3 regions of the Rhizobacter sp. P5_C2 genome follow, and region 2 is predicted to be linked to each of the others. Evidence: predicted binding sites of a transcription regulator. Region 2 holds the regulator's gene; each other region holds the start of a gene.
What was found. Region 2 encodes LexA, which represses DNA repair genes until DNA is damaged. Its sites were predicted from a motif close to ACTGTATNNNNATACAGT; they were not measured.

Region 1: a site for LexA is predicted at 3,094-3,111, ahead of recA (recombinase RecA). Genes of this name have one in related genera too.
Region 3: a site for LexA is predicted at 2,274-2,291, ahead of ACXJLU_RS30575 (error-prone DNA polymerase). Genes of this name have one in related genera too.

Annotation. Positions count from the first base shown of each region.
Region 1 is NZ_JBFULV010000018.1:9,726-15,033, forward strand. It holds gene ACXJLU_RS08810 (helix-turn-helix transcriptional regulator) at 58-738, shown strand; gene sugE (quaternary ammonium compound efflux SMR transporter SugE) at 750-1,070, opposite strand; gene ACXJLU_RS08820 (hypothetical protein) at 1,196-1,327, shown strand; gene ACXJLU_RS08825 (RecX family transcriptional regulator) at 1,359-1,886, opposite strand; gene recA (recombinase RecA) at 1,920-3,056, opposite strand; gene ACXJLU_RS08835 (response regulator) at 3,173-3,844, shown strand; gene ACXJLU_RS08840 (sensor histidine kinase) at 3,858-5,308, shown strand, end outside.
Region 2 is NZ_JBFULV010000003.1:23,411-28,718, forward strand. It holds gene ACXJLU_RS01450 (TetR/AcrR family transcriptional regulator) at 1-365, opposite strand, end outside; gene ACXJLU_RS01455 (FAD-dependent monooxygenase) at 421-1,914, shown strand; gene ACXJLU_RS01460 (asparaginase) at 1,911-2,855, opposite strand; gene lexA (transcriptional repressor LexA) at 2,945-3,619, shown strand; gene ACXJLU_RS01470 (helix-hairpin-helix domain-containing protein) at 3,631-3,930, shown strand; gene ACXJLU_RS01475 (penicillin acylase family protein) at 4,053-5,308, opposite strand, start outside.
Region 3 is NZ_JBFULV010000146.1:6,008-11,315, forward strand. It holds gene ACXJLU_RS30575 (error-prone DNA polymerase) at 1-2,265, opposite strand, end outside; gene ACXJLU_RS30580 (hypothetical protein) at 2,368-2,715, shown strand; gene ACXJLU_RS30585 (phytanoyl-CoA dioxygenase family protein) at 2,742-3,416, shown strand; gene ACXJLU_RS30590 (pyridoxamine 5'-phosphate oxidase family protein) at 3,445-4,083, shown strand; gene ACXJLU_RS30595 (GNAT family N-acetyltransferase) at 4,098-4,682, shown strand; gene ACXJLU_RS30600 (SRPBCC family protein) at 4,752-5,177, shown strand; gene ACXJLU_RS30605 (VOC family protein) at 5,208-5,308, shown strand, end outside.

The DNA of each region.
Region 1 (5,308 bases), on a different contig from region 2:
CTGATGGGGGCGCCGTTCGCCCGGTGCTGCAATCGGGTCCACACCTCGGGAGCTCGCATGGATCTCACGACTTCACTTCCGCAGCACGGCGCGCAAACGGCCTGCGTGGGCGACGCCTTCCGCGACGGCACGGACGAACCGGAATGCGGACCAGCCGAGCAGACGCTGCTGCGAGTGCTGGATGCCGTCGACTACGGGCTGATGCTGCTGACGGGCGGCGGCGCGCTGGTCTGGGCCAATCGCATCGCTCGACGCGAATGCGGCGTGCCTGGCCGCCTGCGTGTCGTCGGCGGGTGCGTGGCCGGTGCCGACGAGGCGACCTGCCGCCACCTTCGCGAGGCCATCGCGGGCGCCTGCGTCGGCAGGCGCAGCCTGGTGCCGATGCCGGCGCGGGCCGACGCGCCGCCTTGGTCGATCGCCGTGCTGCCCCTCGGCGGCGCAGGCGGTCGTGGTGAGGAGTCCGGTGTGCTGCTGATGTTGGGCCGCAGCCAGGTCTGCCAGCCGCTCAGCGTCGACTTCTTCGCACGTGTCCACAAGGTGACGACCGCCGAGAAGACCGTGCTGCTCGCTCTGTGCCAGGGCCAGTCGGCGGGCGAGCAGGCGCGCGCGTTGGGCGTAGCGGTGTGCACCGTGCGCACCCACATCGGCAGCCTGCGGATGAAGACCGGCGCACGCAACATCGGCGACCTGGTGCGGATGGTGACGGCGCTTCCACCGATCGTGCCGGCGCTGAACTGAGCTGCGCGTGTCTAGGCCGGGCTCGCCAGCTTCAGCCCGACGATGCCGGCCACGATCAGCGCGAGGCTCGCGAGCCTCGCCGCGGAGGCCGGTTCGCCGAACAGCACGATGCCGAGGATCGCGGTGCCGACCGCACCGACGCCGACCCACACCGCGTAGGCCGTGCCGACCGGCAGCGACTTCATCGCATAGCCCAGCAGGCACACGCTGATGACCATCGCCGCCACCGTGCCGATCGAGGGCCACAGGCGCGTGAAGCCTTCGGTGTACTTCAGGCCGATCGCCCAGCCGATTTCGAAGAGGCCTGCGGCCACCAGGATGATCCAGTTCATGGGTTTGCCTTGTCGGGGTCGGGAATGAGTGAGCGGTTGTACCCGCAACCGGCGCCCGGCGCGGCGGGGCGTGCGCCAACAGTGGTACAACCGCGGGTCTTTCAACCAACACACCGGAGAACGCCATGAGCGCCGACAAGGACCGCGCCATTCGCAGGCAAAAGCAAAAGCGCGCGAAGCATGTCAAGAAGGAAACCCGCCAACTGCGTGAAGCAGCGGCTGGGTCGGCAACGAAGCAGGCCACCAAGGCCGCCTGATCGGGCACCGGTTCGGGCGCCACCTCAGGCGTCAGCCGTCGTCACCCTCGACCTCGGCCCCGCCTTTGACGACGCGGCGGATCACCTCGGGTGAGAACCCGCGGCTCGACAGGAACCGCATCTGTTTGGCGCGCCCGGCGGCATCCGCGGCCGGCGCGCCGAATTTGCGCAGCCACACCTCGTGGGCGCGCGCGAGTTCACTGTCCTTGAGTCTTGCCGCAGTGCCGGCATCGAGCGCGACACCGTGCTGCGCCAGTTCCAGGCGAATGCGCAGGTTGCCGTAGCGGCCCTCGCGCACATGGACCCGGCTCTCGACGAAGCGTTGCTCGCTGAAGTAGCCCTTGTCCTGCAGCCACGTCAGCACGTCGTCGACCTGCTGGTCGGCATCAATGGGTTCGGTGGGCTCGGCGGGCTCGGCGGGCTCGGTGAGCCCGGACTCCGCCTCGCTGTGCAGCTTCCGCAGATGCTGCAGCAGCTTGCGCCGCAGCTCCTGCCGGCTGTGCTCGCGCTGTGACAGCAGCTGCACGCCGCGCCCGCGCAGCGACAGCCGCCGTTTCATCGCCACCGCCGGACGGTTGCTGCGCTCCCGCGATTACTCGCGGGCTTCCTTCGGTTCTTTCAATTCCTTCGGCTCTTTCGACTCTTTGGCAGCCTTCTTCGACGGCTTGGCCTCATCGGCCACCGCTGCCGCGCCACCATTGGTCGGCAGCAGCGGAATGCCCATCGCCTCGCGCACCTTGTTCTCGATCTCGATCGACAGGTCGGGGTTCTCGCGCAGGAACTCGCGGGCGTTGTCCTTGCCCTGGCCGATCTTCTCGCCGTTGTAGGCGTACCAGGCACCCGACTTCTCGAGCACCTTGGCCTCGACGCCCATGTCGATCACCTCGCCTTCGCGGCTGATGCCCTGGCCGTAGAGGATGTCGAACTCGGCGGTCTTGAACGGCGGCGACACCTTGTTCTTGACGACCTTGACCTTGGTCTCGTTGCCGATGACTTCTTCGCCCTTCTTGATGCTGCCGATGCGGCGGATGTCGAGCCGCACCGACGCGTAGAACTTCAGCGCATTGCCGCCGGTGGTGGTTTCGGGGCTGCCGAACATCACGCCGATCTTCATGCGGATCTGGTTGATGAAGATGACCATCGTGTTGGTCTTCTTGATGGTGCCGGTGAGCTTGCGCAGCGCCTGGCTCATCAGGCGGGCCTGCAGGCCGGGCAGCGAATCGCCCATCTCGCCTTCGATTTCGGCCTTGGGCGTCAGCGCCGCGACCGAGTCGATCACCACCAGGTCGACCGAGCCGGAGCGCACCAGCGCGTCGACGATCTCGAGCGCCTGCTCGCCGGTGTCGGGCTGGCTGATCAGCAGCTCTTGCAGGTTGACGCCCAGCTTCTGGGCATAGGCGGTGTCGAGCGCGTGCTCGGCATCGATGAAGGCGCAGGTGCCGCCGAGCTTCTGCATTTCGGAGATGACCTGCAGCGTCAGCGTGGTCTTGCCCGACGATTCGGGGCCGTAGATCTCGACCACCCGGCCGCGCGGCAGGCCGCCCACGCCCAGCGCGGCATCGAGGCCGAGCGAACCGGTGGAGACGACCTCGATGTCTTCGATCACCTCGCCTTCGCCGAGCCGCATGATCGAGCCCTTGCCGAACTGCTTTTCGATCTGCGCCAGCGCAGCTTGCAGGGCCTTGGCCTTTTCGGTGTTGAGGGTGGCGGCTTTGACGGGGGCATCCATGGGGCGATCTCCTAGAGTTGCGCGGATTATGGCAAAGGCTGGATGTTTGTACAGTCTTTTCTGGGGTTCCCTACAATCCCGCAGCGGCCGGGTCACGAGCCGCACAGGAGGCAGCCATGCGCGTGTTGATCGCCGAAGACGACCAGGTGTTGGCCGACGGGCTGCTGCGCTCGCTGCGCAATGGGGGCTATGCGGTCGACCACGTGGCGAGCGGCACCGAGGCCGACGCGGCCCTGTCGGCCCATGAGTTCGACCTGCTGATCCTCGACCTCGGCCTGCCGAAGCTGCACGGGCTCGAGGTGCTGCGCAAGCTGCGCGCCCGCGGCTCGGCGGTGCCGGTGCTGATCCTGACCGCGGCCGACAGCGTCGAGCAGCGCGTGCAGGGCCTCGACCTCGGCGCCGACGACTACATGGCCAAGCCGTTCTCGCTGCAGGAACTCGAGGCCCGCGTGCGTGCGCTGACGCGGCGCGGGCTGGGCACCGCGTCGAGCGTGATCCGGCACGGGCCGCTGACCTTCGACGCGACCGGCCGCGTGGCCTACCTGAACGACCAGATGGTCGAGCTGTCGGCGCGCGAGCTGAGCCTGCTCGAGGTGCTGCTGCAGCGCGCCGGCCGGCTGGTCAGCAAGGACCAGTTGGTCGAGCGGCTGTGCGAATGGGGCGAAGAGGTCAGCAACAACGCGATCGAGGTCTACATCCACCGGCTGCGCAAGAAGATCGAGCAGGGCCCGGTGCGGATCGCGACGGTGCGCGGGCTGGGCTACTGCCTGGAGAAGATCGCAGCCTGATGAAAGTGGCCGGATGAAAGAGCAGCGCTCGCTGTTCGGCGAGATCCTCGACTGGATGCTCGCGCCGCTGCTGCTGCTGTGGCCGATGAGCGTGGTGCTGACCTGGCTGGTCGCGCAGGGCATCGCCAACAAGCCGTTCGACCGCCAGCTCGGCGAGATGGCCCGCGTGCTGTCGCAGCAGGTCACAGTGCAGGACGCCGGCGGCGGCACGCTGCCGTCGGCCAGCTTCGCGCTGCCGGCCAGCGCCGCCGAGCTGCTGCACACCGACGAGACCGACACGCTGTATTACCAAGTGCTCGGCCTCGACGGCCAGTACCTGAGCGGCGACCGCGCACTGCCGATGCCCAACGACGAAGAGCGCGCCGCGCCCGGCGTGGTGCGCTACCGCGACGACGAGATCAACCGCGAGCCGGTGCGCATCGCCTACGTGCGCATCGGGTTGCCGGGCAGCATGGCGGCCGGCGTCGAGGCGCCGATCGTGCAGGTGGCCGAGACGCTGGGCAAGCGCTCGCGGCTGGCCACCGAGATCATCAAGGGCGTGATGCTGCCGCAGTTCGTGATCCTGCCGCTGGCGGTGCTGCTGGTGTGGCTGGCGCTCGCGCGCGGCATTGCGCCGCTGAACGAGCTGCAGCAGCGCATCCGCCGCCGCGAAAGCCACGACCTGAGCCCGATCGACGAGCGCGACGCGCCCGAGGAGGTTTCGCCGCTGGTGCGCGCGATCAACGACCTGCTGGCCCGGCTGGACCGCAGCATCGGCGCGCAGAAGCACTTCCTGGCCGACGCGGCGCACCAGCTGAAGACGCCGCTGGCCGGGCTGCGCACGCAGGCCGAGCTGGCGCAGCGCGAGATCGATGCCGGCGAGCGCGACCCGCAGGCGCTGAAGAAATCGCTGCAGCAGATCGCGCGCGCCAGCCAGCGCGCCGCGCGCATGGTCAACCAGCTGCTCGCGATGGCACGCGCCGAGGACGCCTCGCAGGCGCTGCAGCACCAGCCGGTCAACCTGGCGCGGCTGGCGGCCGAGGCGGTGCACGATTTCGTGCCGCGCGCGCTCGAGAAGCGCATCGACCTCGGCTACGAAGGCCCCGAGACCACGCGGCGCGGCGCGGCCGGGTTGTCGGTCTCCGGCCAGCCGGTGCTGCTGCGCGAGCTGATCCGCAACCTGGTCGACAACGCGCTGCAGTACACGCCCGAAGGCGGCACGGTCACGGTGCGGGCCGTCGACGACCCGTTCGGCCAGGTGGTCGTGGTGCAGGTGGAAGACTCCGGCCCGGGCATCCCGGCCGGCGAGCGCGACAAGGTGTTCCAGCCGTTCTACCGCTCGCTGGGCACCAACGTCGACGGCTCGGGGCTCGGGCTCGCGATCGTGCGCGAGATCGCGCAGCAGCACGGCGCCGAGATCACGCTGGAAGACGCCAACCTGCGGCACCGCCCGGGCCTGAGCGAGCAGGGCGGCGTGGCCTTCGG
Region 2 (5,308 bases):
TCGCTGCCCTCGATGGTCTCGATGAAGCCCTGGCTGTCCGCAGAAAACTCGACGTACGGGCTGCCGTCGTCGACCAGCCGGTGCGCGAGCAGGCGCAAGGCCTCGATCGGCGAAACGCCCGGATCGCGCTGCCGCAACGCATCGCGCAGCACCTCGCGGACCTCTTCGTCGCGGTCGAAGAACATGTCTTCCTTGCGCGGGAAGTGATTGAACACCGTCATCCGCCCGACGTCGGCGGCCGCCGCGATCTCGTCCACCGTCACCTTGTCGAAGCCGCGCGCCAGGAACAGGCGCGTCGCGGCGTTGGAGATGCCTTGCCGCGTGGCGAGGCGCTTGCGGGATCGCAGGTCGGACGGGATTGACATGTCTTCATTGTACTGAGTACAGTTATTGTACTCAGTACAACGTGGAGTGCAGTACATGGAAATGCCGGTGGATGTGGTGGTGGTCGGTGCCGGGCCGGTCGGGTTGCTGGCCGCCATTGAGCTGGGCCTGGGCGGCGCGCGCGTCGTCGTGCTGGAGCGCCTGGCCGCGCCGAGCATGGCCATCAAGGCGATGTCGGTCGGGCCGCTCGGCAGCGAGGCGCTGATGCGCCGCGGGATGGCGCAGGCCCTCGCCGCCGCCGAGGCGCGCAGCGTCGCGGCGATGCAGCAGTTCATCACGCAGCCGGGCGCGGCCGCGCGCGGGCCGGGGTCGAAGTTCAGCGGCCACTTCGCCGGCCTCGCCCTCATTCGCAAGGATGCGCAGAAAGAGCCGGAGCGGCGTGCCCGGCCGGTGGACCAGCAGGGCGTCGAGGCGATGCTGGCCGAGCGCGCCGGCGCGCTCGGGATCGAGGTGCGCCGTGGCTGCGAGGTGACCGGCTTCGTGCAGCAGCACGACGGCGTCGATGTCGCTTGGGCTTCGCCGGCCAGCGCAGGCCGCCTGCGCTGCGCCTGGCTGATGGGATGCGACGGCGGGCGCAGCAGCATCCGCAAGATGGCCGGCTTCGACTTCCCCGGCACCGCGCCGACCTCGACCTTCTACCAGGCCGTCGCCGAGGTCGACCACCCCGATCGCCTGGGGCCCGTGGGTTGGCATCGCACACCGGGCGGGGTGTTCTCACACGGGCCGGTGCCGGGTCGCTTGTTCATGCTGGATTTCACCGGCCCGCCGGAAGATCGGCAAGCGCCCGTCACGCGCGACGAGATCGAGGCGGTGTTGCGCCGCATCAGCGACACCGATGTCCGCGTGAACGCACTTGCCAGCGCCAACCGGTGGGCGGACAACACGCGGCTCGTCGACAGCTACCGGCGCGGCCGGGTGCTGCTGGCCGGCGATGCGGCGCATGTCCATTCGCCGTTCGGCGGCCAGGGCCTGAGCCTCGGCCTGGTGGACGCGGCGAACCTCGGCTGGAAGCTCGCGGCGGTGATTCGCGGCGAGATGCCGGACAGCCTGCTCGACAGCTACACCGCCGAGCGGCACCCCGCGGCCGAGGCGGTTCTGCAGAACACGCTGGCCCAGGTCGCGATCCTGCGGCCCGATCCGCAAGCGGGTGCGATGCGCGAGCTCATCGCGACGCTGATGGCGTTCGACGACGTGAACCGGTTGATCGGCGAGACGATGAGCGGCCTGTCGACGCGGTACGAACTCGGGTCGGCACGGGACGAGGTCGGCCGGCTGGTCGGCGATGTCTCGATCGGCGAGCTGATGCAGGACGGGCGCGGCGTTTTTCTCGACGCCTCCACGGACGGCAAGGCCTCGCAGCTCGTGAGGGCCGCCACGCGGTGGGTGCGATGCGTCGCGGTCGGCGCGGGGCGCTCGATGCTGATCCGTCCCGATGCCTGCGTGGCCTGGGCCGGCGACGACAACGACACGGACGGACTGGAAGAAGCGCTGCGCCGCTGGTTCAGCCCCGCGCTGGAAAGCATTTCCTAGTCGGCGAGCAGCTGCAGCAGCAGCTCGACGCGCGCCTGGTACGGCGAGCGCTCGCCGCCGGCCGTCAACACGTCGCCGGCCTGCGCGAACACCGGGCCGCCGGCCACGCGGCTGCAGCGCAGCACGCGCACGCCGGCCGCCTGGGCCCGCAGCAGCGCCGACTCCAGCGCGTGGTGCACCGTGCCATGCCCGGTGCCAGCGACCACGATGCCGCGCGTGCCCCGCTCGACCAGCGCATCGACCAGCACGCCGTCGACACCCGCATGGCTGAGCAGGATGTCGACGCGCGGCCACGCCGGCCCGTCCACCAGCCGGCTAACCGCCGCGGCCTCCAACGGCTCACCGGCCGGCCACGGGCGGAACAGCCGCAGCCGCCCTTCCTCGATGCGCCCGACCGGGCCGGCATCGCCCGAATCGAAGGCCTCGATGCGGTAGGTGTGGACCTTGCGCACATCGGCCGCGCCATGCACCACGCCGCCGAGCACCGCCAGCACGCCGCGCGCGCCGGGGTGCTGCGCGACGGTCACCGCATCGAGCAGGTTCTGCGGCCCGTCGGGCTGCAGCGAGGTGGCGGGCCGCATCGCCGCGGTCAGCACCACCGGCTTGCCCGGCGCGAGCACGCGCTGCAGCAGCCACGCGGTCTCTTCCAGCGTGTCGGTGCCGTGCGTGACGACCACGCCGGCCACCTCGGGCCGCGCCAGGTGGTGGGCGAGCCGCTTGAGCAGCGCGCGCCACACGTCGGCGCTCATGTCCTTGCTGTCGACCTGGGCGACCTGCTCGGGCTCGAGCGCCACCGCGGCCAGTGCCGGCACCGCCTTCACGAGCTGCGCGACGCCGAGCTGCGCCGCGGTGTAGCCGATGTTGTCGCCGGGGGCGGCCGAGGTGCCGGCGATGGTGCCGCCGGTGCCGAGCACGACGACGGTTGGGTCAGTTCTTTGCATTTTTCACGAAGCTGGATAAAAATACAGTCACTGGATGGATGTTCAGTCCGCTGCTCACTGCCGCGCGAATCATCAACCCGAGGCCCGCGATGAACGAAACCCCGAAGCTCACCGACCGCCAGCAGCAGATCCTCGACCTGGTGCAGAGCGCGATCGAGCGCACCGGCGCCCCACCGACCCGCGCCGAGATCGCGAACGAGCTGGGCTTCAAGTCGGCCAACGCCGCCGAGGAACACCTGCAGGCGCTGGCCCGCAAGGGCGTCATCGAGCTGGTGGGGGGCACCTCGCGAGGCATCCGTCTGCAGTCTGACACATTGCGTGCGCTGAACCAGAGCCGCGGCAAGCAGTTCAGCCTGCCGCTGCCCAGCCTCTCGCAGCTCACGCTGCCGCTGGTCGGGCGGGTCGCGGCGGGCAGCCCGATCCTCGCGCAGGAGCACATCGACCAGACCTACCTGATGGAAGCCAGCCTGTTCAGCCGCCGGCCCGATTTCCTGCTGAAGGTGCGCGGCATGAGCATGCGCGACGCCGGCATCATGGACGGCGACCTGCTCGCGGTGCAGAAGGCCAAGGATGCGAAGAACGGGCAGATCGTCGTCGCGCGGCTGGGCGACGAGGTCACCGTCAAGCGCTTCAAGCGCACCCGCACCAGCATCGAACTGCTGCCGGAGAACCCCGATTTCGAGCCCATCGTCGTGCCGTTCGGCGACGTCGACTTCGAACTCGAAGGGCTCGCGGTCGGCCTGATCCGCAACAGCATGCTGTGATGGAGGCTGCCGTGGTGATCAAGGCCCCGAAGGCGGCGAGTGCCGCGGAGTGCAAGTCGCTCGAACAACTGCCCAACATCGGCCCGGCGCTGGCGGCCGACCTGCGGCTGATCGGCATCCAGGCGCCGCAAGACCTGCGCGGCAAGGATGCCTTCGTGCTGTACCAGCGGCTGTGCGCGATCACCGGCGAACGCCACGACCCCTGCGTGCTCGACACCTTCATGGCCGCCACCGATTTCATGGGCGGCGCGCCGGCCGCGCCGTGGTGGGCCTACACCGCGCAGCGCAAGGCCTTGTTCGGGTCGGTGTGACCCACCCCCGAAGCGCCTTCGGCGCTGGCCGCCCAGGGCGTGCGGCTGCTGAGCACGCGCGAGATCGTCAGCCAGTTGGCGCAGCTCGACCGCTGACCTCTCGACCGCTGATCAGCGCGGCATCAGCGCGGCTTCAGCACCAGCGTGTGCTCCGCCGCCCCGCCCCACACCGGCACGTCTTCCACCTTCGCCCAGCGCTCGACGAAGTTGCGGTACAGCGGTGAAAACACGATACCCGACTGCCCGCTCGACTGCATGAAGCGTGAACGACCCCGGTCGCCCAGGTCGTACAGCGCCCGCAGCGACGGGCCGTGCTCAGCCAGGTACAGCTCGCCGGTCGTCGCATCCGGTCGCAGGCCGACGCGCGACACGTTGATCGTGTAGGTGTCGCCGCCCACCGGCGCACGCAGTTCGAACCAAGGCGCCAGCGCCTTCACCTTGCTGAACGGCCGGTGCTCGGCGCGCGCCTGGTGCGCCCGGCCCCATTGCCAGGCCGAGACATCGCCGCCCTGCGACTGCTGCAGCTCGTCGAGCGCCCGCGTGAACGCCGCATCCACCTGCTGCGCACAGGTCTCGACCGCCGGCGTCGTCTTGTCGTCGCACCACCAGCCGTCCTGGCGTTCCAGCACGCCCTCCAGCGCTTCGCGAAAACTGCGGCTGCCGAGCTGCCGCTCGTACAAGGCGCTGCCGAGTTCGTCGCTGAACACCGCCTGCGTCAGCTGCCGCGTCCAGGCCGACAGGATCAGCGGCGCGGCGCGATCGGCCGCCATCGTGCCGTCGAACGACGCCAGCTCGCGCTGCGCGGCCGCCGCCAGCGGATGGTTCGACACGGCGCGCTTCAGCACCGGCAGCAGCTTCAGCGCCGCCAGCGACAGCTGGTCGCGCTGGATCGTCCGCAGGCTGGCGATCGAATGCTTGGTCGTCGCGGCCAGCAGCTGCTCGATGCGCTGGTGGCGGTACGGCGGCGCCCACTCGCTGGTCAGGAAATGCGGGTACGCCGGCCCGACGATGCGCTGGTTGGCGGTCGCGATCCAGGCGCGAGCGGGATCGATCTCGCGCGGCGTCTCGCCGGCCGCCACGCTGCCGACCCAGTCGTAGCGCGCGTCCCAGCCCGGCGCCGGCACCAGGCCCTTCAAGTCGTTCGCGGGCCCGCGCACCGGCACCCGCCCGGCCGCCACCATCGCGATGCGCCCTTGCGTGTCGGCCACCACCATGCTTTGCATCGGCGCGACATAGCCCGCCGACGCCGCGATGAACTCGTCCACCGAGCGGGCCGAATTGAAACCGATGCCAGCATCGACCGAATCAGCATCAACATCGAGCGCCGTCCAGCGCATCGCCAAGGCGTAGGTGGGTGCGGTCGGCGCACCGGTCAGCC
Region 3 (5,308 bases), on a different contig from region 2:
GTGGTGGCACTTGATCCAGCTGCTGTCGTAGGCGAGCAGCGCGAAGCCGGCCGCATGGCTCTCCGGGAAGCCGTATTCGCCGAAGCCCTCCATCTGCTTGAAGATGCGCTCGGCGTAATCGAGCTCGTAGCCGTTGGCGACCATGCGGCCGACCAGCCGCTCGTGGAACGGCCCCAGCCCGCCCTTGCGCTTCCAGGCGGCCATCGCGCGGCGCAGCTGGTCGGCCTCGCCCTGCGTGAAGTCGGCGGCCAGCATCGCGATCTGCATCACCTGCTCCTGGAAGATCGGCACGCCCTTCGTGCGTTCCAGCGCCGGCCAGAGCTTGCGAGGGCAGTCGATGTCCTCGATGCGCAGGTTGCGGTTCTTCAGGTAGGGGTGGACCATGCCGCCCTGGATCGGGCCGGGCCGCACGATCGCCACCTCGACCACCAGGTCGTAGTAGGTGCGTGGCTGCAGGCGCGGCAGCATGCTCATCTGCGCCCGGCTCTCGATCTGGAACACGCCGACGGTGTCGGCCTTGCAGATCATGTCGTAGGTGGGCGCGTCGCCCTCGGCGATGTCCTGCAGGCGGAATGCATGGCCCTGCTTGTGGCCGATGAACTCCAGCGCGCGGCGCAGCGCGCTCAGCATGCCGAGCGCGAGGATGTCGACCTTGATGAGCCCGAGCGCGTCGAGGTCGTCCTTGTCCCACTGCACGACGCTGCGGTCTTCCATCGCGGCGTTCTCGACCGGCACCAGCTGCTCGATCTGGTCGCGCGCGATCACGAAGCCGCCCGGGTGCTGGCTCAGGTGGCGCGGAAAGCCCACCAGCATGCCGGTCAGCTCGGCCCATTGCCGCACGACCATTGAATCGGGGTCGAAGCCGTTCTCACGCAGGCGATCGGCGCTGATGCCGCGGCCGTCGAACCACTGCTGGCTCTTCGAGAGCGCGTCGATGCGCTGCAGGTCGATGCCGAGCGCTCGGCCGACGTCGCGCACCGCGCTGCGCGGCCGGTAGCTGATGACGACCGCGGTGAGCGCCGCGCGGTGGCGGCCGTACTTGCGGTAGATGTACTGGATGACCTCTTCGCGGCGCTGGTGCTCGAAGTCGATGTCGATGTCGGGCGGCTCGTTGCGCTCGGCGCTGATGAAGCGGCCGAACAGCAGCGTGGCGCGCCCGGGATCGACCTCGGTCACCTCGAGGCAGTAGCAGACCACCGAGTTGGCCGCGCTGCCGCGCCCCTGGCACAGGATGTCGCGATCGCGCGCCCAGCGCACGATGTCGGCGACCGTCAGGAAGTAGGCCTCGTAGCCGAGCTGCTCGATCAGCGCGAGTTCGTCCTCGATCTGCTTCGCCCACTCCGGCTTCAGCCCGTTCGGAAAGCGTTTGGGCACGCCGGCATAGGTGAGCCGGCGCAGGTGGGCGATCGGCGTGCTGCCCTCGGGCACGACCTCGCGCGGGTACTCGTACTTCAGCTCGGCGAGCGAGAACGTGCATTGCGCGGCCAGCATCAGCGTGTTGTCGAGCCACTGTGCCTCGTAGAGGCCGGCCAGCCGGCCTCGCGAGCGCAGGTACTGCTCGGCGTTCGGTGCGAGCCGCAGCCCGCATTCGGTGAGCGGCAGCTTCAGCCGCGTCGCGGTCAGCGTGTCCTGCAGCGACTTGCGCGAACGCAGGTGCATCAGCACGTCGCCGGTCGCGACCACCGGCAGGCCGACCCGCCGGGCGATGTTCAGCACGGTGGCCAGCAGTTCTTCATCGCCGGGGCGGTGCAGGCGTTCGAGGGCCAGCGCGGCCCGGTCGTGGAACCAGGTCTTGAGCCACATCGCATGCGCGAACACCGTCTCGAACGGCTGCGACGCATCGGGCACCAGCAGCGCCAGGCAATCGGGCAGGCCGGCCAGCGTGGGGGCATCGGGCACGCCGCCTTCGAGGTCGGACGGGTGCGCGCGGTAATGCCCCTTGTCGGCGCGGCGCCGCGCGACGGTGATCCAGTGCGACAGGTTGCCGTAGCCGCGGCGCGTCTGCGCGAGCAGCACGAGCCGCGCATGCGGAGCGCCATCGGCGGGCAGCGTCAGCCGGATCTCGCTGCCGATGATCAGGTGCAGCTGGCGCCGTTGCGCCTCGACATGCGCGCGCACCACGCCGGACAGCGAGCATTCGTCGGTGATCGCGAGCGCCGCGTAGCCGAGGTCAGCGGCGCGGTTCACCAGCTCCTCGGGGTGCGAGGCACCGGTGAGAAAGCTGAAATTGCTGCGGCAGTGCAGCTCGGCGTAGGGCGGGAGCATCGGTAGAAACTGTATGTTCATACAGTATATGAACCTCCTGCCGGACTGCAAGCGCGTGGTGGACTCGCGGCAGAATCGCTGTCCGCCCGACGAGATCATCCGATGCCCCAGACCCCTCCCCTGCGGACGCTCCGCACGCTGTCCCTGTCGATCCTGACCGCGGCCGCATCGTTCGGCTGCGCCTACCCGCGCACGATTCACGTCTACGACGAGGAATGCCAGATCACGGCCCGCCAGATGGTGCTGGACACGACGCAGGTCATCAACGCGGACCGCGGCTGCACCGTGCTCGAGCGATGCGCCGGCCAGGCGGTGGCCGAAGCCGCGCTGCTGGCCGCCTCCACCGTGATCTCCGGCAGCATCGTCGTGGCCGGCAACGTCGTCTACTGGCTTGAGAAGAAGCGCGACTGCCGGCCGAAGCCGGCCGAGTCCGTCGCGCTCGACGACTGACGCGCCGGTGTGATCGCGTCGCCCTGATGACGCCGAACGGGTTCGAGAAGACCGGTTGCGTGGTGGTGCCCGCAGTGCTGCCGGCCGGCGACTGCGATGCCTTGGCAGACCTCGTCGAGGCGCTGGGGTCAGGCGGTGCCGGCACGCGCAGCCTGTTGTCGCAACCCTGGTGCGCAGCGCTGGCGCAGCGCCTGCGGCAGCACCGCGTCCTTTCGGGCCTGATGCCTGCCGGCCTCGTCGCCGTGCAGTGCACTTTCTTCGAGAAATCCGCGTCGCTCAACTGGCTGGTGCCGGTCCATCAGGATCTCGGGATCCCGGTCTCTGAACGCATCGATCATCCGGCCCTGCGCGCCTGGTCCGAGAAGGAAGGTGCGCTGTTCGTCCAGCCGCCCGTCGACTTTCTCGGTCAACTGATCGCCGTGCGCGTCCACCTGGATCCCTGCACTGCGCAGGACGGGCCGCTGCGAGTCATCCCCGGCACCCACCGCCTCGGGCACATCCGCGACGACGATGCCATCGCGCTGCGCACCCGCGGCCCTGAAATCACTCTCTGCGCCGCCAAGGGCGATGCCCTCGTGATACGCCCCTTGCTGCTGCACGCTTCGTCGAAGGCCACCGGCACCAGCCGCCGCCGGGTGCTGCACTTTCTGTTCGGGCCCACGCAGCCACCGCACGGCCTGCGGTGGCAACATGCGGCGTAGCCCACCGCCCGCCGAGACGCCGTAGACCATGTCAGATCCGACCACCGCGCCCTCTTCTTCCACCGTCAGCGACCTCGCCGCGCTCGAAGCGCTGTTCGGCCCGGTCGGCGAGGCGTCGATCCGCAAGGAGGTGGCCTCGCTGCACCCGGTGTACCGGCGCTGGCTCGAGGCCGCGCCGTTCGCGGTGCTCGCCACCAGCGGCCCGGCCGGGCTCGACGCCTCGCCGCGCGGCGACCCGGCCCCGCTCGTCACCGTGCAGGACGAGCACACGCTGCTGCTGCCCGAGCGGCGCGGCAACAACCGCATCGACAGCCTGCGCAACATCGTCGCCGATCCGCGCGTCGCGCTGCTGTTCATGATCCCCGGCGTCGGCGAGACGCTGCGCGTCAACGGCCGTGCCCACATCAGCGTCGACCCCGGCCTGCTGCAGCGGCTCGCGATGGACGGCACGCCGCCGAAGTGCGTGATCGTCGTGCGCATCGAGACCGTGCTGTTCCAGTGCGCCCGCGCGCTGCAGCGCTCGAAGCTGTGGGCGCCGCCCGCCGCGGACGCCCGCGGCGCGGTGCCGTCGGCCGGTGCGATGCTGGCCGCGCTCACCGATGCGGCGATCGATGGCGAGGCCTACGACCGCGAGCTGCCCGAGCGGCAGCGCACGACCTTGTATTGACTGCCGCACTGACGATGAGCACCCCGACGTCCACCTCGAATGCCTCGGTCGAGCTGCGCACCGAGCGGCTGCTGCTGCGCCCGCTGCGCGACGACGACGCCCCCGCGCTGCTGGCGATCTTCAGCGACCCCGAGACGATGCGCTACTGGAGCGCGCCGCCGTGGACCACCATCGGCCAGGCGCACGCGATGATCGAGCGCGACCGCCCCGCGATGGCCGCCGGCGAGCACCTGCGCCTCGGCATCGAAAAGATGGACGACGGCACCCTGATCGGCCTGTGCACGCTGTTCCACCTGAACGCCGCCTGCCGCCGCGCCGAGGTCGGCTACGTGCTCGCCCGGTCGGCCTGGGGTCACGGCCACATGAACGAGGCCTTGCGCGCGCTGCTGCGGCACGGCTTCACCGCGATGAACCTGAACCGCGTCGAGGCCGACATCGACCCGCGCAACCGCGGCTCGGCGGCCAGCCTCGAGCGGCTCGGCTTCACCCGCGAAGGCCACCTGCGCGAGCGCTGGATCGTCGGCGACGAGGTGTCTGACAGCTGGCTCTACGGCCTGCTGCGGCGCGAGTGGGACGCCCGGCAGGACCTGCAGCGATGAACGTGTCCGGAAACGGCCACCGCTGACACGCCACCGCTCCTACGCTGCCACTGTCAACAGGAGAACACGATGGCCTCGATCCGCAAGCAGATCTCGATCAACGTCCCGGCCCGGCAACTGTGGGATGCGGTGCGCGATGTCGGCGCGCTGCACACCCGCCTGGTCCCCGGCTTCGTCACCGATTGCCGGCTGGAGGACGGTGGCGGCGCCCGCGTCGTGACCTTCGCCAACGGCGTGGTGGCGCGCGAACTGATCGTCGACCTCGACGACGACGCGCGCCGGCTGGCGTGGAGCGCGGTCGGCGGCCGGCTCACGCACCACAACGCGTCGGTGCAGGTGTTCGACGAAGGCAGCGCCGCGTGCCGCCTCGTGTGGATCGCCGACCTGCTGCCGCACGCGATGGCCCCCGCGATCGCCGCGATGATCGAGCAGGGCCTGCAGGCGATGAAGAAGGCGCTGGAATCCGCCGCGGCCTCGGGTCAGAATGCGCCCTGAACGGCCCACCCGACTGAAAGGAAGACCTCGATGCTCTTCGACCACATCGGCTTCAACGTCAGCGATTTCGCCGCGATGCGCAGCTTCCTCGTCGCCTCGCTCGAACCGCTGGGCATCGGCATCACGAAGGA